Regions from separate parts of the Buttiauxella ferragutiae genome, predicted to be linked through region 2. Evidence: predicted binding sites of a transcription regulator. Region 2 holds the regulator's gene; each other region holds the start of a gene.

Region 1 (3,249 bases), 2.6 Mb from region 2:
GCAACCGAAGGCTCAATTCCATTGATTCCGGGTATCAGCACTGTTTCTGAACTGATGCTGGGTCTGGATTACGGCTTGAAAGAATTCAAATTCTTCCCGGCTGAAGCGAATGGTGGCACCAAAGCACTGCAAGCTATTGCGGGCCCATTCTCTCAGGTTCGTTTCTGCCCAACTGGCGGGATCACACCGGCTAACTACCGTGATTACCTGGCACTGAAAAGCGTTCTGTGTATCGGTGGCTCATGGTTGGTTCCGGCTGACGCACTGGAAGCAGGTGATTACGACCGTATTACTCAGCTTGCTCGTGAAGCGGTTGAAGGCGCGAAATAATACGCCATTCTTTAAGTTGTAGCTGCGTAAAACCGGTCACATAGATAACGATGTGACCGGTTTTTTTTATCCTTTGACGATAACCGCTTTGGTTGCGGCAATCGCACGCGCAATCGCATCTTCCACGCTAGAACCTGTTGCCAGCGTGACACCCATACGGCGTTTACCTTCAATCTCCGGCTTACCAAACAGACGCACCTGCAAACCGGCACCTACCGCACCCGCGACGTTACCGTACTGGACGTTATCACTGGTTAATTCTGGCAGGATCACCGCAGAAGCCGCCGGGCCATACTGGCGAATATCGCCAATTGGCAAGCCGAGGAAGGCGCGGACATGTAATGCAAACTCTGACAAATCCTGAGAAATCAGCGTCACCATGCCGGTATCATGTGGACGCGGGGAAACCTCGCTGAAAATGACCTCATCGCCACAGACAAACAGCTCAACGCCAAACAATCCGAAGCCCCCCAGGGATTTCACGACTTTCTCGGCAATTTCCTGCGCGCGACAAATCGCAACATCACTCATCTTTTGTGGCTGCCACGACTCACGATAATCGCCGTCTTCCTGACGATGACCAATTGGCGCGCAGAAATGCACGCCATCGATTGCGCTGATGGTCAACAAAGTGATTTCAAAATCAAAATTCACCACCCCTTCGACAATGACGCGTCCTTTGCCTGCCCGGCCACCGAGTTGAGCGTATTCCCAGGCTTTGGCTAACTGGTCGGCATTGCGGATAAAGCTTTGCCCTTTGCCTGAAGAGCTCATTACCGGTTTAACGATGCAAGGGAAGCCAATTTCTTCGACGGCTTGCAAGAAAGCGCTTTCGCTATCGGCAAAGCGGTAGCTTGAAGTGGGCAGTTCTAACTCTTCAGCTGCCAGACGACGAATACCTTCGCGGTTCATGGTCAACTTAGTGGCTCGGGCGCACGGGACAACGTTCTGGCCTTGCTGCTCCAGTTCTACCAGCATATCCGTGGCAATGGCTTCAATTTCGGGAACGATAAAATCGGGCATTTCAGCAGCGACCAGCTTTTTAAGTTCGGCACCATCAAGCATATTAATGACATGACTACGGTGCGCGACGTGCATCGCTGGGGCATCAGCGTAGCGGTCTACGGCAATCACTTCCAGCCCCAGACGTTGACATTCAATTGCCACTTCTTTTCCTAATTCGCCTGAACCCAACAACATCACACGTGTAGCTGAAGGACGAAGCGCTGTTCCCAACATTGACATAATCTGTATACCCAAACGGAGAAAATAGACCGGCGAATTATAAACGAAAACGTTTGCGTACGCAGCGACTTTCCCGCTTGCGATGCAAGGGTAATATTATTATACTGTTTAAATAAACAGTTAAGCCGGAGCTGCAAAATGGCGGTTGAAATCAAATACGTTGTAGTACGAGAGGGGCAAGAAAAAATGTCATTTGCCAGTAAAAAGGACGCAGACGCCTATGACAAAATGCTCGACCTGGCCGAAGTGTTGAGTGACTGGCTCACTCAAAGCCCAATTGCTCTCGAAGAAGGCCAAAATGACGTGCTGGCCATGTGGATGGCAGAAAACAAAGATGTGCTTTCGACCGTACTGAAAAGCGGAAAATTGCCAGAGCTGGAAACGGCAACAGCAGCAGATGAAACGCCTGAAGTCGTTACTGAAGAAGAGGCTTCTGATGATAAAGTAGCCGAACATCCACGTAAACGCACCAAAGCCGCTTAAGTTTTATCGCGTCGGAATACCGGCGCGGTTCTTTTCTCATCTTTAGTCTTATCAGACACTTCTTGACAGCCTTTCACCTAACCTCAGTGGCTATGTTCTAAAACAAGGGTGTCTCTCATGAGTAATTGGTTACAGCAGCTTCAGTCTATGCTGGGGCAAGCGACACAGCCCGGCCAAAAATCTTCCAGGCACAATCAACCCACTCAAGATCCTCAGGGGCTGAGCAAATTACTGGTACCTGGCGCGCTGGGTGGCTTAGCGGGGTTACTGCTGGCAAGTAAATCATCGCGTAAATTACTCACTAAATACGGAACCAGCGCGCTGTTGGTTGGCGGTGGGGCAGTCGCTGGAAGCGTGATGTGGAGCAAATATAAAGATCGCGTCCGTGAAACCCATCAGGGGGAGCCGCAATTTGGGCAGCAACAATCGCCAGTTGATGTGCGGACCCAGCGTCTGGTAATGGCATTGGTCTTTGCCGCGAAAAGTGACGGCCATATCGATGACAAAGAGCGCCAGATAATCGAACAACAGTTGCGGGATGCGGGTATTGAAGAGTCAGGCCGTACGCTGATTCAACAGGCTATCGATCAACCGCTTGATCCACAGCGTTTGGTACAAGGCGTTAATAACGAAGAAGAAGCTCTGGAACTTTATTTCCTCAGCTGTGCGGCAATCGACATCGACCACTTTATGGAACGTAGCTATCTCAGTGCGTTAGGTGATGCGCTAAAAATCCCACAAGATGTGCGCGAAGGTATTGAAAAAGATATTCAGCAACAGAAACTCAATCTGCCGGGTTAACCCCGGCATTTTTCTCAAAATCCCACGTTACGCTTGCAAGGCTGTCTTAATTTGCCACCCTTACAGGGTGTTAACTCAAAAATGAAAATCGACATGCCACCAAAAGCTAAAAAAATTCCTCACACCATGTCAGTTCATGGCGATACCCGCATCGATAACTATTATTGGTTGCGCGACGACGAGCGCGCAGATGCGCAAGTACTTGATTATCTGCATCAGGAAAATGATTACGGCCATCAAGTCATGAGCACGCAACAGGCGCTACAAGAACGCTTGCTCAAAGAGATGATCGACCGTATCCCACAACGCGATGTCTCCGCGCCCTATACGCAAAATGGCTATCGTTATCGCCAGGTTTTTGAAACCGGAAATGAATACGCCATTTATCAG
Region 2 (3,249 bases):
CAAGTAGCGGTCTGCCTGTAGCTGCAATTCAGGGATAGAGGTAAGAAGCGAAACAATGTGCTCACCAAACAGCGCATACACAGCGGCGAACATAAGAGCGACTAAGCCCGCCTGGCGACATGCAGCGCCCCATACTTCGAGCAATTGACCACGGTTTTTAGCGCCAAACGCCTGCCCGGAATGGGCTTCAACGGCATAGGCGAACCCATCGAGCGCATAGGCGGTGAAGGTTAATAGCGTCATCAACACGGCGTTAACCGCGACGATTTCGCTACCTAACCGCGCGCCAAAGATAGTGACTGAGGCGAAACAGACCTGTAGCAACAGCGAGCGCAGCATGATGTCGCGATTGAGTGCCAGCAGACGCCGCACATTCCCGCGCCAGGACTCTTTGAGCATCTCAAAGCTGATTCCGCGCAAACCCATGACCTTTTTCACCATCAGCAAACCAATGATAAACGTCGCATATTCTGCGGTGACGGTGGCGAGTGCCGCGCCCTGAACATCCATGTGTAGCCCCATAACCAGCCACACATCCAGCACGATATTCAGTACGTTTCCGACAACCAGCAAGATAACTGGCGCACGCGCATACTGAACGCCTAACAACCAGCCCAACAAGACCAGGTTGGCAAGCGAGGCTGGCGCACTAAGCCAACGTATTTCAAGGAATCGCCGGGCCTGCAACAAAACATCTTCATTGCCGCCGACGATATGCAAGGCCAGGGATATCAGCGGTTCACGCAGTAAGACGATCGCCACCCCTGCTCCTAACGCCAATAGCAAGGGCTGAACCAGTGCACGCGCTAAAGCAGAGGGATTATTGGCACCAAATGCCTGGGCAGTTAAACCGGTGGTGCTCATGCGCAAAAACAGCAACAGCATAAATAAGAAGCTGGTTGCCGTCGCACCAATAGCGACACCGCCAAGATAAACAGGGCTATCCAAATGACCAATTACCGCGGTATCAACAAGGCCCAGTAAAGGCACGGTGATGTTGGAAAAAATCATGGGTAAGGCGAGGCGCCAGAGAGCTCTGTCAGCCGTCGAGAAAAATCGCATGGCCAATCCAGGAAGAGATAAGAGAATTAAGACGATGATGCGCATTAAAGCGCATCATCTGGAGAAGTTTACAGCCAGTCGCCGTTGCGAATTACCCCAACCGCCAACCCTTCAATAGAGAAGCTATGTTCGCGCAGGTCAACCACAATAGGTTCAAATTCGCTATTTTCAGGCAGAAGATGAACGGTATTACCCTGCTGCTTTAAGCGCTTAACAGTCACTTCGTCGTCAATACGCGCCACCACAACCTGGCCGTTACGCACATCCTGAGTTTTATGAACTGCAAGCAGGTCGCCGTCCATAATACCGATGTCTTTCATAGACATCCCGCTAACGCGCAACAGGAAATCGGCATTTGGTTTAAACAGTGATGGGTCAACCTGGTAATGGCCTTCGATGTGCTGTTGTGCAAGGAGTGGTTCCCCCGCAGCAACACGCCCAACCAGCGGAATACCGGTAACTTCTTCCACCAGCAAGCGGATACCGCGCGACGCACCAGAGATAATCTCAATGACGCCTTTACGGGCAAGTGCTTTCAGGTGCTCTTCAGCGGCGTTCGGAGAACGGAACCCCAGACGTTGAGCAATCTCGGCACGAGTCGGTGGCATGCCGGTCTGGCTGATATGATCCCGAATAAGATCAAACACCTCTTGCTGCCTGGTAGTTAACGCTTTCATTCCGCCCCCTGGGTGTTTATACAGTTATGCTGTGAGTATATACAGTCAAAGGCGATTTTGGAACCACAAATTGAGCAAAAAACCAGGGACTTAACTATTCTGGAAAGATCATCGCAAATGCGGCCAAAGCAGTGTGACCCAGGTAATAACTGCGAGGATAATGGCGATTAATACGGCAGCAGACCCCATGTCCTTGGCTCGTCCTGAAAGCTCGTGGTAATCGGTACCAACACGGTCAACAAGCGCCTCGATAGCGCTATTGAGAATTTCGACAATCATGACCAGCACAACAGAACCAATCAGTAAAATACGGGTGATAGGGTCAACATCTAACCAGCAAGCGATGGCGATGGCGATGAGCGCGCTAACCCCTTCCTGGCGGAAAGCCGCTTCGTTAATCCAGGCTGCTTTGAGCCCTTTCCATGAGTAGCCTGCGGCTTTGATGATACGGGTAAGTCCAGTGGTACTGCTCGCCATTTTGGGAAACCTTTTCAAATTATTTGGGTCAATGCTTATCTATATTGCAACGCCACAGAAATCTGAGCCAGATTCTGATATTCTTGCGGCGAATTTGCATCATTAACCTGAGGCTTTACATCGTTTATGTCAGGCTGGCCAAGAATCTACTACAAATTACTTAATTTACCATTAGGCGTTCTGGTAAAGAGCAAGTCCATTCCGGCAGATCCACAAGCCGAACTGGGCTTAGATCCCACACGCCCGATTATGTATGTCCTGCCGTATAACTCCAAGGCGGACTTATTAACGCTGCGCGCACAATGTCTCGCGCATAACTTGCCCGACCCTCTCGAGCCGTTAGAAATCGACGGTGCGGTATTGCCGCGCTATGTCTTTATCCATGGCGGCCCGCGTGTTTTCACTTATTACACGCCAAAAGAAGAGTCGATCAAACTGTTCCACGATTACCTCGACTTACACCGCAGCAATCCAAATCTGGATGTGCAGATGGTGCCAGTATCGGTGATGTTTGGCCGCTCCCCTGGGCGCGAAAAAGGCGAAGTGAATCCGCCATTAAAGATGCTGAACGGCGTCCAGAAATTTTTCGCTGTTTCCTGGCTTGGGCGCGACAGCTTTGTGCGTTTCTCCGCTCCGGTTTCGCTGCGCCAGATGGCAACCGACCACGGTACAGACAAAAAAATCGCCCAAAAACTGGCTCGCGTAGCGCGTATGCACTTTGCTCGCCAGCGTTTAGCGACTGTCGGCCCGCGTCTGCCGGTACGCCAGGATCTGTTCAATAAGCTACTGGCCTCAAAAGCTATTGCTCGTGCAGTAGAAGATGAAGCGCGCAGCAAGAAAATCTCCCATGAAAAAGCCCAGCAGAATGCTGTTGCTTTGATGGAAGAGATTGCCGCTAACTTCTCGTATGAAGCCGTGCGTTTGACTGACCGCGTGTTAGGTCTGACGTGGAACCGTTTGTACCAGGGCATCAACGTTCATAACGCTGAACGCGTGCGCCAACTGGCTCATGACGGCCACGAGATTGTCTATG
Region 3 (3,249 bases), 750 kb from region 2:
GTCTGGAATGTGGTCTGTTTAAAAAACCTTACCCGGATATGGATATGGTTTCTATTGGGCCGACCATCACAGGTCCACACTCTCCGGATGAACAAGTTCATATCGAAAGCGTAGGCCAATACTGGATTCTGCTGACAGAATTGCTGAAAGCTATTCCAGTTAAGTAAGTTCTAAACGCCCTCCCCCTAACCCTCTCTCCCAGGAGAGGGAACTTGTTTGGTTTTCTCCTTCTCCTGAGGGAGAACGCCGGGATGAGGGCTTTTTTTATAGCCCCAACACCAATTGGCGCTCCATCTGCGGGTCCAGTAAAGTCACATGTAACCCCACCAGCCTGACTCCCCGCCCTCCTCGCCGTTCTTCCCACGTTTGCTTCGCAATAGCGATTAAATCGGCTTTATTCAGCTGAGGCCAGACATGTTCCTGAGTCGTTTGCTGGAAATCATTAAACTTAAGTTTGATACCCTGGCGGGCAATCAATAAATCAGGTTTTACCTTTTTCAAACGGCGTTCAAGTTCAGGATAGAGTTGCTCAATAATAGCCTCACACTCCTGCCACTGATGAATATCTTCCGCGAGTGTTTTTTCAACTCCGACAGATTTACGTTGCCGCTCATTGTTAATCTCGCGTTCATCTATACCCTGACTACGCTCCCACAGTACACGGCCAAATTTGCCAAACCGCTTGAGTAACGAAGCTAAATCCGTTTTCTGCACATCGGCACAGGTGCGCAACCCAAGGCTTTCCAGTTTGCCCGCTGTAACTTTCCCTACGCCGGGGATTTTTCCAAGCGGTAAGGTTTGCAAAAATGCTGGAATCTCCTCGGGAGTGATCAAGAACTGCCCGTTAGGTTTATTGAGGTCAGAGGCAATTTTGGCGAGGAATTTAACCGGTGCAATACCAGCCGATGCGGTGAGATTAAGTTCATCTGAAATAGTCTGGCGAATTTCCCTGGCCATGAGAGTTGCAGAACCATGGCAGTTCGGGCTATCAGTGACATCCAGATAAGCCTCATCAAGTGACAGCGGTTCGATAAGCGTTGTGTAGCGGCTAAAAATTTCCCGGATATGATTTGAAGCTTCTTTGTAAGCATCAAAACGTCCAGGAAGCAGTGTCAGATGTGGGCATAACTTGAGAGCCATTGCAGTCGACATCGCGCTGTGCACACCAAATTTTCTAGCGGGATAATTTGCCGTACTAATGACACCGCGCCTTTTCGCACTACCTCCAATAGCTATCGGAATATCCCGCAGAGTTGGGTTATCACGCATTTCTACGGCGGCAAAAAAGCAGTCCATATCGACATGAATGATTTTACGCATACTTGTTCGCACCAGTTATATTACTGGATAAGTATACAGTTAAAATAATTAAGGAGGAAAGTCTTCAATGGAAAGAAAACCTCCCGACGATGCGGGAGGTTTTACTGGTTTACAGGATGCGGTTCTGCTGAAGTTTTGCTTGCCGCTCAGCCCTTGCGATACGCTTCTTACGAGCATCACAGGGTTCAGGGCAGTTACAAACTTTCTCCATGCCTAACGCGGCAATACCACCACAGCTACCCTGAAGCGATTTGCGCTTCACAATAACGCCCAGTGACATTCCAAAGATCACCAGTAGAAAAATAACGAAGGTGGCTAAAAATACTGTCAGCATAAACGCTCCTGTCAGCCGCCAAAGTCATCTAGCATGATGTTGTCATCCTCAACACCCAAATCTTTGAGCATTTTGATAACCGCGGCATTCATCATAGGTGGCCCACACATATAGAACTCACAATCTTCTGGTGCCGGATGGCTACGAAGATAGTTTTCAAGCAATACGTTGTGGATGAAGCCGGTGTAACCAGTCCAGTTGTCTTCTGGTTGCGGATCTGAGAGCGCCACATTGAACGTGAAGTTCGGGTTTTCCTGAGCCAGTTTTTCAAACTCTTCTTCGTAGAACATCTCACGCGAAGAGCGAGCACCGTACCAGAAACTCATTTTTCGCGTGCTATGAAGACGTTTAAGCTGGTCAAAAATGTGTGATCGCATTGGTGCCATACCTGCACCACCGCCGATGAACACCATTTCAGCGTCCGTCTCTTTAGCAAAGAACTCACCAAATGGACCGGATATTGTCACTTTGTCGCCCGCTTTTAACGACCATATATATGAGGACATAATCCCCGGAGGCGCATCAGGCACATTCGGCGGCGGAGTAGCGATACGCACGTTCAGCATGATAATGCCTTTCTCATCTGGATAGTTAGCCATTGAGTAAGCGCGAACGCATGGCTCTTTAACCACCGACTTGAAGCGGAACAGATTAAACTTATCCCAGTCGCCACGGTATTCCTGAGGAACATCGAAGTCCTGGTAGTTAACCTCATGCGGTGGACTTTCAATCTGGATATAGCCACCAGCACGGAACGGCACAACATCACCATCAGGGATACGCAGTTTGAGCTCTTTAATGAAGGTGGCTTTGTTATCATTAGAGATAACTTCACACTCCCATTTCTTAACACCAAAGATCTCCTCTGGCAGCTCAATTTTCATGTCCTGCTTAACAGCAACCTGGCAGGCAAGACGGCAACCTTCTTTCGCTTCACGCTTGGTGATATGCGAAAGCTCAGTAGGCAGAATATCACCACCGCCCTCTTTTACGGTCACGCGGCATTGCCCGCAAGAACCACCGCCACCACAAGCCGAGGAGATGAAAATCCCCTGACTTGAGAGTGTGTTGAGCAGCTTATCACCCGCGGGTGCATGAAACTGTTTGTCTGCTTCGTTGTTAATCTCAATCAGCACATCGCCGGAGTTAACGAGCTTTGACTTGGCAAACAAAATCAACAGCGCCAGAGCCAAAACAATTAGCGTGAACATCACCACGCCAAGAATAATTTCCATACGTTTTCGCCCTTATAGCTGCACACCGGAGAATGACATAAAGCCCAGTGCCATCAATCCAGTGGTGATAAAGGTAATTCCTAAGCCACGCAATCCTGCGGGCACATTGGCATATTTCATCTTCTCGCGGATCCCTGCCATCGCGACAATTGCCAGCATCCAACCCACACCTGAGCCGATACCATAAACAATTGATTCACCGAAGCTATAGTCACGCTGCACCATAAACGACACGCCACCAAAGATCGCGCAGTTAACGGTGATGAGCGGCAGGAAGATACCTAACGCGTTGTAGAGAGCCGGGAAGAAACGATCGAGGATCATTTCGAGGATTTGTACCAGAGCGGCGATCACACCAAT

What was found. Region 2 encodes LexA, which represses DNA repair genes until DNA is damaged. Its sites were predicted from a motif close to TNCTGTATGTACATACAGNA; they were not measured.
Region 1: a site for LexA is predicted at 1,678-1,697, ahead of MNO13_RS10815 (YebG family protein). Genes of this name have one in related genera too.
Region 3: a site for LexA is predicted at 1,342-1,361, ahead of dinB (DNA polymerase IV). Genes of this name have one in related genera too.

Annotation. Positions count from the first base shown of each region.
Region 1 covers NZ_CP093332.1:2,349,216-2,352,464, forward strand. Annotated here, with positions in the region: gene MNO13_RS10805 (bifunctional 4-hydroxy-2-oxoglutarate aldolase/2-dehydro-3-deoxy-phosphogluconate aldolase) at 1-330, shown strand, start outside; gene purT (formate-dependent phosphoribosylglycinamide formyltransferase) at 397-1,575, opposite strand; gene MNO13_RS10815 (YebG family protein) at 1,714-2,058, shown strand; gene MNO13_RS10820 (tellurite resistance TerB family protein) at 2,176-2,859, shown strand; gene ptrB (oligopeptidase B) at 2,953-3,249, shown strand, end outside.
Region 2 covers NZ_CP093332.1:4,967,898-4,971,146, forward strand. Annotated here, with positions in the region: gene dinF (MATE family efflux transporter DinF) at 1-1,062, opposite strand, end outside; gene lexA (transcriptional repressor LexA) at 1,131-1,739, opposite strand; gene MNO13_RS22860 (diacylglycerol kinase) at 1,848-2,216, opposite strand; gene plsB (glycerol-3-phosphate 1-O-acyltransferase PlsB) at 2,343-3,249, shown strand, end outside.
Region 3 covers NZ_CP093332.1:4,212,981-4,216,229, forward strand. Annotated here, with positions in the region: gene pepD (cytosol nonspecific dipeptidase) at 1-167, shown strand, start outside; gene dinB (DNA polymerase IV) at 265-1,320, opposite strand; gene nqrM ((Na+)-NQR maturation NqrM) at 1,430-1,654, opposite strand; gene nqrF (NADH:ubiquinone reductase (Na(+)-transporting) subunit F) at 1,666-2,889, opposite strand; gene nqrE (NADH:ubiquinone reductase (Na(+)-transporting) subunit E) at 2,902-3,249, opposite strand, start outside.